DNA from 3 places in the Dorea sp. AF24-7LB genome. Region 2 is predicted to be linked to each of the others. Evidence: riboswitches for the same ligand, from Rfam matches in the RefSeq annotation. Region 2 holds a riboswitch; each other region holds the start of a gene.

Region 1 (4,632 bases), 130 kb from region 2:
TGCTCTGCTCGGCTGCTTTTGTCACACCTTCATTTCCCATGCAGGAAAGATATACACCAACAGCAAGTGCACAAAGTGCCTGGTTTGAACAGATGTTGCTGGATGCTTTCTCACGACGGATATGCTGCTCTCTTGCCTGTAATGTCAGAACATAGCCTTTTTTTCCGTTGTGATCTTCTGTCTCTCCGGCAACTCGTCCAGGAAGCTTTCTCATCATACTTTCCACACATGTCATGAAGCCGAGATATGGTCCGCCAAATGCAATTGGAAGTCCGAGTGGCTGTCCGTCGCCAACTGCAACATCTGCGCCATACTCTCTTGGTGTCTTCAGTGCTCCAAGAGAAATCGGATTCACACTCATAACGTATTTAGCGCCTGCCTCGTGTGCCACTTCGCCGATTGTCTGTGCATCTTCCAAACTTCCATAATAATTTGGATGCTGGATCAGCACACATGCTACCTGTTTATCAATATGTTCTTTCAGATAATCAATATCTGTCACTCCGTCTTTTTCCGGAATTACTTCGATTTCTAATTCGTTACCGAAGCAATATGTTTTAATAACTTCTAACACACTTGGCATTACTGTTGCTGAAACAAATGCTTTCTTACGTTTTCTGTCAGCACACATTGCAACCGCCTCTGCTGCTGCCGTAGCTCCGTCATAAACAGATGCATTGGATACATCCATTCCTGTAAGATCTGCTATCATTGTCTGATACTCAAAAATGGATTGCAGAATTCCCTGACTGATTTCTGCCTGATACGGTGTATATGCAGTCTGTAAATTTTCTTTTGAAATGACATTGTTTACCATAGCCGGAATATAGTGTCTGTATGCGCCTGCACCACGGAAGATTGTCGGAAATACTTTATTTTTCTTTGCGATTCCTTTCATCTTTTTCAGAACTTCCATCTCTGACATTCCTTCCGGAATATCTAAGCCGCCCTGGATCTTAACCTGCTCCGGAATGTGGCGGAATAAATCATCGATGCTCTCATATCCGATTTCATTGAGCATCGCTTTTCGCTCATCTAATGTGTTTGGAACATAACTACCCATGTTCTTTATCCACCGCCTTTCTTTACATTCTTATGTATTAAGCCTCTTCGCTTTCTACAAATGCTTTGTATGCGTCAGCATCTAACAGTTCTTCTGTCTCTTTTACTTCACCAACTTTTACAAACCATGCATCATAAGGTGTTTCGTTGATAGATTCCGGAGCGTCTAACAGCTCTTCATTGATCTCTGTTACAACACCTGAAACCGGTGAGAATACATCAGATACTGCTTTTACAGACTCAACATCTGCGAATGCTTCTCCGACTGTTACTTCATCTCCAACTTCCGGAAGGTTTATAAATACAAGATCTCCTAATTCAGACTGTGCATAATCTGTTAATCCGATCACTCTTACGTCTCCATCCTCTTTTATCCACTCGTGTGATTTTGAATACTTTAATTCTGCTCTTAATTCCATTGTTTTAATCTCCTTTTCTTTTATGATATAATATGCCTCTGTTTGTGATACCCTCGGTTTCAGACCTTTTCCCTGGCATCCTTATATTTATTTTGCTCTCTTATAAAACGGAAGTGCTACAACTTCTACATCAACCATACGTCCTCTGACATCCACCTGTAATTTTGTTCCTACATCTGTATAGGCAGTTTCCAGTAATGCCATTCCGACAGCCTTGTCAATGAAAGGACCTTTTGTACCGGATGTTGTATGTCCGATCACTTTGCCGTCTGCATATACATCCTGATGTTCACGGATGATTCCTCTTCCAATAACTTCCAGACCTACTCTCTTTCTCGTTAGTTCTGCATGTTCTTCCAGAGCTTTCTTACCGATGAAGTCATCTTTTTTCATCTTCACTGCGAATCCAAGTCCTGTCTCCAGCGGTGAAACATCATCATCCATCTCGTGACCGTAAAGTGGCATTGCTGCTTCCATACGAAGTGTATCTCTTGCTCCAAGACCACACGGGATAAGTCCTTCTTCTTTTCCATTTTCAAGAAGTGTATCCCACATCTTCTCTGCATACTCGCTTGGCAGATATAATTCTACTCCATCCTCACCTGTGTATCCTGTCTTGGAAATGATACATGGGATTCCGGCTACTTCTGTGTCGAATACTGCATGGTAGTATTTCTGAGGAATGTTCTCTTCTGCTGTCAGCTTTCTTAAGATATCCATTGCTTTTGGTCCTTGCAGTGCAAGCTGTGCATACTGAGCAGATACGTCTGTAAATTTGACTTCTCCAAACTGATGATTTAACATCCACTGATAATCTTTATCTTTGTTTGCTGCATTGACAACAATAAAGTAATGATCATCGGAATGTTTGTAAACAATCAGATCGTCTACTGTTCCGCCATGTTCATTACACATCGGACTGTATCTTGCCTGTCCATCCACCATATTGTCAAAGTTATTCGTCAGTATCATCTGGATATTTGCAAGTGCATCCTTTCCTTCGCATAAAACTTCTCCCATATGAGATACATCAAATAGTCCTGCCTGAGTACGAACAGCCATATGTTCTTTGATTACACCTGCTTCATACTGTACCGGAAGAAGGTAACCTCCAAATGGTACGATCTTACCTCCTGCCTTCACATGTGCATCATAGAGTGGCGTTTTTAATTCCATGATAAAAATCCTCCTTTTTTCTCATCATGAACTGCTCTGTCAGCGGGTCTTGTCCCGTTAAAAGTTTGTCGGAGCAAAAAAATAAGAGACATGTCCTATTTCAGGACTTCCTGCCTCCCTGTCTGCTTTCTTTCAGAGCTTCGTCCGAACCCAATTCTTCTGCCTGAGAGTTTCGAATTACTTCTTGCCCCTTCGGCGCTATTGCTTATTGCTAATAATCTCTCTTAGGTTCATCACCCGATCACTTTTCTTTTATTTTGACAGGCTTATTGTAACAGTCCTTAAATTATCTGTCAATAATTGTTTATTTTTTAACTTTTCTGTTATTTATAGGCAATTGCAACAGTCATTATAGTTATTATCTATAAAAAAGAAAGATACATTTTCACTTTTTTGTAGAAAATGTATCTTTCTTTATTTTCATTGTATTTTATTGTACTATTATCTGCGTATTTTCATACTTCTAAAGTGCACTTATGCAAGCTGTTCAGCCAGTACTTCTTTCGCTTTTGTGAGTGCATCATTCATGCCTTCCGGCTTCTTGCCCCCAGCTTGGGCCATATTCGGGCGGCCACCACCACCACCGCCAACGCATGATGCACAAGCCTTGATCAGATTACCTGCATGTGCGCCTTTATCAATTGCTCCTTTGGTAGCCATAGCCATCAGGCTGACTTTACCATCTGTAGCCGATACAAGCACAACAACACCTTCGCCAAGCTTGTCTTTTAACTGGTCACCAAGATCACGGAGTCCGTTCATATCCACGCCTTCTACCTTTGCGGCGAGCAATTTCACACCGACAACTTCTGTCACCTGATTCATCACATCACCTATAGCATCTTTGGCAAGCTTGCCCTTCAGGCTCTCCACTTCGCTCTTCAATGCCTTATTCTCAGCCTGCAGATGACTGATCTTCTCTTCCATATTATCCGGAGTTGTCTTCAACATCTTCGCAGCTTCGTGAAGCTTCTGCTCCTGTTCCTCGTAATAATCCATCAGTCCTTTGGAAGTCAGTGCTTCAATACGGCGCACACCGGCTGCGACACCGGACTCGGAAAGGATCTTAAATGACATGATATCACCGGTATTTGCCACATGTGTACCACCACAGAACTCAATAGAGAAATCTCCCATGCTGACAACACGTACAATATCTCCGTATTTTTCACCAAATAGAGCCGCTGCTCCTGTCTTTTTTGCTTCCTCGATCGGCATGTTGCGCACAACAACCGGAAGATGATTACGAATTTCTCTGTTGACGATTGCCTCTACTTCTTTAAGCTGTTCTTCTGTCATAGCAGAAAAATGCGTAAAGTCAAAACGAAGTCTGTTCGCATTGTTCAGAGATCCAGCCTGTTCTACATGTGTTCCAAGCACCATGCGGAGTGCTTTCTGTAACAGATGTGTTGCACTGTGGTTATTTGCAGCAAGTGCACGGTTCTCACGATCAACTTCCAGTGTCACTTTATCACCGATTTTGATCATGCCTTTTGTCACATGACCGACATGTCCGAATTTGCCACCGAGAAGTTTTACAACATCTTCTACTACAAATTCACCGTCTGCACTGCGGATCACACCTTTATCAGCTTCCTGTCCACCGCTTGTTGCATAGAGCGGAGTCTTCGCTACAATGACCGTTCCCTTTTCTCCGTCAGAGAGTGCATCTACAATCTCTTCTTCACTTGTAAGTGCTGTAACTTCTGACTCTGCTTCCATATTGTCATATCCGACAAATTCTGTTGTCAGTTCCGGATCAAGCGCATCATAAACGCTTGCGTCTGTACCACTGTAACTGTGTGTTCCAAAAGTTCCTTCGGACTTCGCGCGCTGTTCTTTCTGTGCTTTTTCAAAGCCTTCTTTATCATATGTCAGTCCCTTTTCCTCCAGGATCTCACTTGTCAGATCCACCGGGAATCCATAAGTATCATAAAGCTTGAATGCATTCTCTCCGGAAAGTACGGTTGTACCT
Region 2 (4,632 bases):
AATATAGAAGGTTTTGTACATATTGCGCTGTATATAGATAAGTGTTATGATAGGTGTAATGAATAAGTTCGTATAAATATACGGAAAATCTATACAAAGAAAAGGGGGATGTAACAATGAAAACATTAAACGATCTTGTTCTGACAATTCAGCACTATCTGTCTGATTATGTGTTGATCATCGCACTTCTCGGAGGTGGAATCTGGTTCACATTTAAGCTTGGTTTTATTCAAGTACGTGGATTTGGAGAAGGAATGCGCCGGACTTTTGGCGGCCTGTTCAGTAAAAAAGGCAATGCTGACAAAGATGGAATGTCATCATTCCAGGCACTGGCAACAGCAATTGCAGCTCAGGTAGGAACCGGTAATATCGCCGGAGCGGCGACCGCTCTTGCAATCGGAGGACCGGGAGCTATTTTTTGGATGTGGATCGCAGCATTCCTGGGAATGGCAACGATCTTTGGCGAGGCTGTACTTGCACAGAAGTATAAGCAGGTAGGAGTTGACGGAGAGATCACAGGAGGACCTGTATATTATATCCGTGCAGCATTTAAAGGAACGTTTGGAAAAGTACTTGCCGGAATTTTTGCAATATTGATCATCCTGGCGCTTGGATTTATGGGTAATGCAGTACAGTCCAATTCCATCGCAGCAGCCTTCCATACAGCATTTGGTGTGCCACAGGCAGCAGTTGGTGTTGTAGTTGCACTGATCGCGTTATTTGTATTCGTAGGTGGTATGCAGCGTATCGCAAAAGTAACAGAGACGCTCGTACCAATCATGGCAGCTTTCTATATTCTTGGTGCGCTGATTGTTATTATTTATAATTATAAGAATATTCCATATGCATTCCAGGCAATTGTCGTTGGAGCATTTAATCCGTCAGCAGTATCCGGTGGTGCTGTGGGTGCGACATTAAAACTTGCACTTACAAAAGGTGTTGCAAGAGGATTGTTCTCTAATGAGGCTGGTATGGGTTCTACCCCACATGCGCATGCAGTTGCAAAAGTAGATCATCCGGTCGAGCAGGGATTTGTTGCAATGATCGGTGTATTTATCGATACGTTTATCGTACTAAACCTGACAGCATTTGTAATTATTACAACGAAGTCTATTCCAAGTGGTAAGACAGGTGCAGAGTTAAGCCAGTATGCATTCTCTACATTGTATGGAAAAGGTGGAGATATCTTTATCGCGATTTGTATGTTCTTCTTCGCATTTTCAACAATTATTGGCTGGTATTTCTTTGGACAGGCAAATATTAAGTATCTGTTTGGACCAAAAGCTGTAAAAGTATATTCCGTATTAGTTGCTGTGTGCGTAGTGCTTGGATCACTTGCACAGGTAGATCTCGTATGGAATATGGCAGACTGCTTCAACTCCATGATGGTAATTCCGAACTTTATCGGTCTGATTGTTCTGAGCGGTACGATTAAGAAGTTGCATGATGATTACTATCAGAACTTTAAAAAGAATAAATAGATATTATCTATAAGTGGATGAAATGCAGGACAATCATAAATGTTGTTTTTTATAGACGTTTTAATAAATATTATAAAATCGACTAATAAATATAACAAAAATCAGGAATGGAAATTGTGCATACTCACTAAAATAATATTAATTAGTATAATGGGTTGCAAAAAAAGTTACAATAAGTTATTATAGATACAGGCAATAAATAATATAAAAAATGTCTATGAAAATTGTGTAATGATTTTCTATGAAAAGAATATTCGTGGGATGATGTTTTCCAAGAGAGAGTTGAACGGATCAGCCGCCGAAGAGGCAAGCCGGACATACATGGTGGGTATGCAAAAAGGTGAAACTTTCAGGCAAAAGGACTGGAAAATGTACCACATTCTGAATCTTGTGCTGTGTGATAAAGCTTATCGATGATTTCAATTTATCAGGGCAAAAGACAGGAAGGACGCCGTAGATATAATGGTATATCTGGACGTCCTTTTTTATTTGGAATACCGATGACTTTTATTGTATTTATCGATTGCCGAGGCAACAGGCCGGAAAGGAGGATACGGTTCAGGATGAACAGGGGGAAATATATAGTCTTGACCAATAATCCACTGGTCTTCGATAAGCTTGAGAAGACGCACGAAGTAATATATCTGGAAACTACTTATGAAGGACTTCTCCGGGAAGTCAGAGACAGAATACATGACGGACATTTACTTCTGACGCATCCGTTATCCGGAAGCGTGAAGCCAAATGAGACACCATACAAATCGGTTTTGATTTCAGCTGGAAAGGAGGAAGTGGACAGAAGGTCGCTTACGATTATAGAAAATGCAATCGATGCATGCCATAAATTCCAAGATAAGACTGGACGATATGGAGAAAGCGTACTGGAAGATTTTCAGTTGATTGACTGGACTCTGCTGGAAAGCGGCCTGGCATCAGCAGATGCCTGGTAAGTCATTGAGTGAGGTTGTCGAGCGTTGCAGCTTAAACAATATAATTTTTTTAAGGAGGGAACTTAAAGTGAGATTAGAAATGGGACACATTTACATCAAGGATATTCAGTTTGCATCTGAGTCAAAGATTGAAGACGGAATCCTTTATGTATCCGAAGAAGCCGTTAAGGCAGTAGCTCTTGAGGACGAAAAGATTAAGAGCGTATCATTTGACATTGCAAAACCGGGTGAGTCTGTAAGAATCACACCTGTTAAAGATGTTATCGAACCTAGAGTTAAAGTTGAAGGAAGAGGAGGAATCTTCCCGGGAGTTATCTCTAAAGTAGACACAGTTGGAGAAGGAAAGACTTACGCATTAAAAGGAATGGCTGTTGTTACAGCTGGTAAGATCGTGGGATTCCAGGAAGGTATCATTGATATGACAGGTCCTGGAGCAGATTACACACCATTCTCCAAGACATTAAACCTGGTTATGGTATGTGAGCCAATTGACAATATCAAACAGCATGAATACGAAAAAGCAGTTCGTTTCGCTGGATTCAGAGTTGCAACTTACATTGGTGAGTTAGCACGTGATCTGACACCGGATGAGACAAAAGTTTACGAGACATGTACAATTAAAGAAGGAATGGAAAAATATCCGGATCTGCCGAGAGTTGCATATGTACAGATGCTTCAGAGCCAGGGACTTCTTCATGACACATATGTATATGGTGTAGATGCTAAGAAAATCGTTCCTACAATTTTAAGCCCTACAGAGATCATGGACGGAGCAATTGTTTCCGGTAACTGTGTATCTGCATGTGATAAGAACCCTACATATGTTCATCTGAACAACCCGGTTGTACATGACTTATTTGAACAGCACGGAAAAACATTAAACTTTGTTTGCCAGATTATCACAAACGAGAACGTATATCTTGCTGATAAACAGCGTTCTTCTGACTGGACAGCAAAACTTTGCAAGATGTTAGACCTGGATGGAGTTATTGTATCTCAGGAAGGATTCGGTAACCCGGATACAGACCTTATCATGAATTGTAAGAAGATTGAAGCAGAAGGCGTTAAGACTGTAATCATCACAGACGAGTATGCCGGACGTGATGGAAAATCTCAGTCACTTGCTGATGCTGATCAGGCTGCTGATGCAGTAGTAACAGGCGGAAATGCAAACCAGGTAGTTATCCTGCCGAAACTTGACAAAGTAATTGGAACTCTTGACTATGTAACAAAGATTGCTGGTGCAAGTGAAGAGACACTGCGCGAGGACGGATCTCTTGAAGTTGAGCTTCAGGTTCTGACAGGCGCAACAAACGAAACTGGTTTCAATAAACTGAGTGCAAGATAAGGAATGGAGGATATAGAATAATGGCTAAATTAAAAGTTGTTCATTACATCAATCAGTTCTTTGCACAGATTGGTGGAGAAGAAAAAGCAGATTACCCGGTTGAACTGCGTGTTGGCGAAGTTGTTGGACCAGGTATGGCATTAACACAGAATTTTAAAGATGAAGCAGAGATCATTGCAACAATCGTATGTGGTGACTCTTATTTCAACGAGAATCTTGAAAAAGCAAAAGCAGAGATTCTTGAGATGGTTAAAGAACAGGCTCCGGACATCTTTATTGCAGGACCGGCTTTCAACGCTGGACGTTACGGAGTTGCCTGCGGTACTATCGCAGCAGCAGTTCAGGAAGAACTTGGTATTCCTTCCCTGACTGGTATGTATGTAGAGAACCCAGGTGCTGATATGTTTAAAAACCAGGTATACATGGTCTCTACAAAGAACAGTGCAGCAGGTATGAGAGACGCTGTTAAGAAGATGGCTCCTCTGGCTGTTAAACTTGGAAAAGGTGAGAAAATCGGTTCTTCTGCAGAAGAAGGATATATGCCGAACGGTATTCGTGTAAACTTCTTTGAAAAAGAAAGAGGATCTCAGAGAGCTGTTAAGATGCTCATTAAGAAACTGGCTGGAAAACCTTTCGAGACAGAGTTCCCAATGCCAGACTTCGACAGAGTTGATCCGAATCCGGCTGTAAAAGACCTTGCACATGCTAAGATCGCATTAGTTACTTCCGGTGGTATCGTTCCGAAGGGAAATCCGGATCACATCGAAAGTTCAAGTGCTTCCCACTATGGTGAGTATGATATTACAGGTGTTACGGATCTGACAGAAGACACATATGAGACAGCTCATGGTGG
Region 3 (4,632 bases), on a different contig from region 2:
GATCTCCATATCTGCACAGATTAACAACTGACGTACCGGAACCTGCACTTTCCTACAGATCTCTTCCAGATACTCTTCTTTTGCGGAACCAATGCAGACCAGGTCATAGGCATTATACTCTTCCACCGTAACTCTGTCCGGATGGCTTAAATTCCACATAATGTAAATGGTATCCGGATCCCTTCTGTCCGGATAATATGCTTCCGGTCCCCGCAATGCAACTACAACATCCGCTGCACCTTCGTTTTCCCATTCATCTCTGGATTCTATAACTGTATATACGCCTGCTCTGTTCAGATATTTTTTTAATGTACAGGCAAAAAAATAGTCAGACCAGTTCTTCTTCGATGCATTATTCGGGAATCCGGCTTTGATGACCCATATTTCTTTTCCGTTCGCCAGTTTTCTTCTATCTTCCATATCTGATTTACCGCTTTCTCCTCTGGATTCTTATTTTAGACACAGTATCTCCATTTTCTATATCTTATTAATTATAGAGAACATTTTCCGGACCGTCTAATTGATTTTTTTTATTATAGGCATTATCTATATGTTGTATTCTTCACATAACTGTTCACAATACTCTTCATCTTCCGTTACTCGCTTTGCGTCATCATACTGTTTCTTTTCTAATAGTAATTTTATCAATTCTACTTGTCTTCGTCCTTCCTCTCTTCCCTCTTCTCTTCCCTCTTCTCTTCCTTTCTCCCTAATCAGTCTTTCGCGTTCCTCTGCTTTCATAAAACTCGCCTCCATCTCATCGCTGGCTTTTATTTGTTGAATTTTATGATGCAAGTCCTTCAGCCGATGGTCACTGTTTTCACGCAATCCTGTATCATTGCTTTCTGTAATATAATGCAGAAAATCCACTAGCTCCGGCTCTACTTCTTCGGCATTTGTTCCGTTCGTGTTAAGGAATATTTTTCTGCAACAAAGTCCATACGGATTCCTCGTTTTCCCGGCAGATTATGTATTACTTTCTGTCCTTCTTTCCAGCGCAGGCTTTTTAATCTTTTTCCTGTTGCAAACTCAATAATTGTCTTACATGTTTCCAAATCTTCTGTTGCAACATCAAACAGGAAATCGTCCATCAAGTTAAGATCTTTCAATGTACGACCTTTCTTCCCACCCTGATTCTTCTGAAGCATTGCATCATTTTCCATATTTATTTTTTCGTTTTTAATCATATGTTTCCTCCTTAAGTATAACGGATTAGTGAAAAATCGTCTACATCTACACAGTCCGTCCTTTTCTATTAATATGCTAGAAAGTAAATTTAGTTTGGATTCTCCTGTTCGACTCGAACCTTTTGAATATGTTTTGATATTCTTTTGATAATGGTTTTTGATTTTTTTGAAATTAAGTACTCTTAGATTTTTATGAATCAACATATGTTGTAGATGTATTTTATCACAGCGGTGCGAAAAAAGCTACAGAAAAATCCGGTGCTTCTCCATAACGCACCGGACTTTTCTGTTTATAATTGAGTAAGGGATCTATTCCATTCATTTATGTAGTTTTTCAGCTCTTATTTATACAGCGGATATTTTTCACAGATTTTGTTAACTTCTGCACGGATCTCATCTGCTTTTGTATCGAAATCTGTAACTGTCATCTTGATCAGTTTTGCAATTGTCTTCATATCTTCTTCTTTCAGTCCACGAGTTGTAACTGCAGGTGTTCCGATACGAACTCCGCTTGTTACAAACGGGCTTGCAGGATCATTCGGTACTGCATTTTTATTAACAGTAATATATACTTCATCCAGACGATTCTGTAATTCTTTTCCTGTAATGTTCATATTCTGAAGATCAACTAAGATCAGATGGTTATCTGTTCCACCACTTACAAGGTTAAATCCTTCTGCTACCATAGCATCTGCAAGTGCTTTTGCATTCTTAACAACCTGCTGCTGATACTCTTTGAATTCTGGTTTCAGAGCCTCTCCGAAACATACAGCTTTTGCAGCGATGATGTGCTCAAGCGGTCCTCCCTGTGTTCCTGGGAAAATAGCTTTGTTAATTGCTTTTGCATGCTCTTCTTTGCAAAGGATCAGTCCACCTCTTGGTCCACGCAGTGTCTTATGTGTTGTTGTTGTTACAACATCTGCATACGGAACCGGGCTCTGGTGAAGTCCTGCTGCCACCAGTCCTGCAATGTGAGCCATATCAACCATCAGATATGCGCCAACTTCTTTTGCGATATCAGCGAAAACATCAAATTTGATCTCTCTTGGATAAGCAGATGCTCCTGCTACGATTAATTTGGGTTTGCATTCATGTGCAATCTTACGAATCTCGTCATAATCCAAAAATCCTTCATCATTTACATTGTAAGGTACAAAATTATATAAGAGTCCTGATAAGTTTACCGGTGAACCATGTGTCAGATGTCCGCCATGTGCCAGGTTCAGTCCCATAACTGTATCACCCGGTTTGATGAGTGCCTGATAAACTGCTGTATTAGCATTTGCTCCGCAATGTGGCTGTACATTTGCGTGCTCTGCACCAAATAACTTTTTCGCACGTTCGATTGCAATATTCTCCAGAATATCTACGTCTTCGCATCCACCATAGTAACGTTTTCCCGGATATCCTTCTGCATATTTGTTTGTTGGAACGGTTCCCATTGCGAGCATAACCGCAGGGCTTACGATATTCTCTGAAGCAATCAGTTCGAGATTTCTTCTCTGTCTTCCAAGTTCCAGCTCCAGTGCTTTTCCAACTTCGTCATCGTACTCTTTGATATAATTTGTTACATCTTCAATTCTGTTCATCTTATTGTCCTCCTTCGATACGCCTGTTTCCCCCAATAAAAAACAGGCAAAAAACCTTTGCTTCATTTACTAAAGATCTTTTGTCTGCCTCTGTCCTTTTACCTGAAAGATTGCTGATCGGTTTTCCCCCATATAACTACCAGTTTACTTCTTCGGTACAATTAAAAATATTGTTCTCCAGAGTGTCGTCCGAATCCATTCCTTTTACCTGAGAGTTTCTGCCTACCCCTTCGGCTCCGTTTCGGATAAAGCCTAGCCCCTGTTCTTTATCCATACGGTATCTCACGAATTCATCTGCCGACTTATCAACTGCTCTTAGTATACACAATGCTTTTGTTTTCGTCAATAATTACAAAATAAGTTATTTTTTTATCAATTTTTTGTGCATTTATTATATCTATCTATAGAGTTATCAATTTTATAGATAATCTATCTGAAAACTTCTTTGATACTGTCATAATGCAGGAAAATGCCTTCTCCGGCAAGATCTTCAATTTCTTTCTTTGTCGCGAAACGGTATCCCGCTGTTTCTTCTTCCTGTAAATGTATATCACTCTCGTCAATATTCAGAACAAAGCGATAAACATCTACAAAGTAATTATCTCCTTCTCCCGGGTTCTCTCTGTGATATGTGAAACAATATCCACCTTCCGCATTCCTTACATCCAGCCCTGTCTCTTCCTTCACTTCGCGTATAACAGCTTCTTCCGAAGTTTCTCCTGCCTGTGCTGCGCCTCCGGATACTTCCCACCATCCCGGTGCCCACGCTTTTGTCATTACACGTTTTGTGATAAGATACGTGTGATCTGGTCTTGCAACTACTCCAAGTACTGTCAGATGATATTCATCATCTTTCAAGCACCAGTCATTTCTCTTCATCGTGCGACCGGTTGGATTTTTGTCTTTGTCATAAATATCCCAAAGTTCCATTCTTCTGCCTCCTTCTTCTGTCTTGATATTACTGTCTGCAGTTTCTCTACCTCATTGCCCCTGTTTATTATACTATAACTGTGCCTGAATTTCCTCTAACATTTCCCGCACTGTTTTTCCATATACCGGATGGCGTTTGTACGGTGCAATTTCGGCCAATGGTTCCAACACAAAGCTTCTTTTGTGCATTTCAACATGTGGAATACAGAGATCATCTTCTTCCAGTACGATGTCATCATACAGCAGAATATCCAGATCCAGTGTTCTCGGTCCCCAGTGTATAATCCGCTCCCTGCCCGCTTCTTTCTCGATCCGGTTTAATTCTTTTAACAATTCTTCCGGATATAATAGCGTCCGCATTTTCAGACATGCATTTAAAAAATCCGGCTGATCTGTCACTCCGTAAGGCTCTGTTACAAGATAAGAAGAAACTTTTTCAACTGTACAAGTAGGAATCTGTCCTATTTTTTCGACTGCTTCATTCAGATAAGTTTCACTGTCACCAATATTAGAGCCAAGTGCGATATATGTTGTATGCCATTCGCGCGAAATCTTCACACTGACTGTTTTCAGCGGAAGTCCTACCGGTGCCCATGGCTTCTTGATCTCCAGATCGATCTTGCAAAGTCCCGATATGCTCTTAAGCATCTCTTCCGCAAGGGTTTCTGCCACCCGTTCTAGCAGTTGGTAGGTATGTTCTTTCATATATTTTGTGATAAATGCACTGACTTCACCGTAATGGATAGATGCCGTCAGATCATCTGTCTTCCCGGCTTTTCTTGTATCTGTATAAAGCACTGCTGACACAAGAAATTTCTGCCCCAGTTTGTTTTCCTCTGGAAATACACCGTGATTGGCAAATACTTCCAGATCTGTAATTTTTATCTGGTCATAATCCTGACTTGTTTTTTTATTTATATATTTCA

Evidence for each region. Region 2 has a riboswitch for glycine ahead of DWY31_RS00095 (GrdX family protein). Riboswitches for the same ligand answer to the same signal wherever they lie in the genome.
Region 1: linked by a shared signal. The riboswitch ahead of gcvT (glycine cleavage system aminomethyltransferase GcvT) and the one ahead of DWY31_RS00095 (GrdX family protein) in region 2 are both predicted to bind glycine.
Region 3: linked by a shared signal. The riboswitch ahead of glyA (serine hydroxymethyltransferase) and the one ahead of DWY31_RS00095 (GrdX family protein) in region 2 are both predicted to bind glycine.

The regions. Positions count from the first base shown of each region.
Region 1 is NZ_QUFR01000001.1:151,421-156,052, reverse strand. It holds gene gcvPA (aminomethyl-transferring glycine dehydrogenase subunit GcvPA) at 1-1,063, opposite strand, end outside; gene gcvH (glycine cleavage system protein GcvH) at 1,101-1,481, opposite strand; gene gcvT (glycine cleavage system aminomethyltransferase GcvT) at 1,569-2,657, opposite strand; glycine riboswitch at 2,799-2,894, opposite strand; gene alaS (alanine--tRNA ligase) at 3,132-4,632, opposite strand, start outside.
Region 2 is NZ_QUFR01000001.1:16,588-21,219, forward strand. It holds gene DWY31_RS00090 (alanine/glycine:cation symporter family protein) at 117-1,481, shown strand; glycine riboswitch at 1,744-1,856, shown strand; gene DWY31_RS00095 (GrdX family protein) at 2,045-2,431, shown strand; gene DWY31_RS00100 (glycine/sarcosine/betaine reductase component B subunit) at 2,499-3,779, shown strand; gene grdB (glycine reductase complex selenoprotein B) at 3,800-4,632, shown strand, end outside.
Region 3 is NZ_QUFR01000005.1:113,637-118,268, reverse strand. It holds gene DWY31_RS07095 (glycosyltransferase family protein) at 1-420, opposite strand, end outside; gene DWY31_RS14160 (hypothetical protein) at 547-741, opposite strand; gene DWY31_RS14155 (hypothetical protein) at 882-1,187, opposite strand; gene glyA (serine hydroxymethyltransferase) at 1,529-2,776, opposite strand; glycine riboswitch at 2,857-2,967, opposite strand; gene DWY31_RS07080 (NUDIX hydrolase) at 3,206-3,706, opposite strand; gene folK (2-amino-4-hydroxy-6-hydroxymethyldihydropteridine diphosphokinase) at 3,779-4,632, opposite strand, start outside.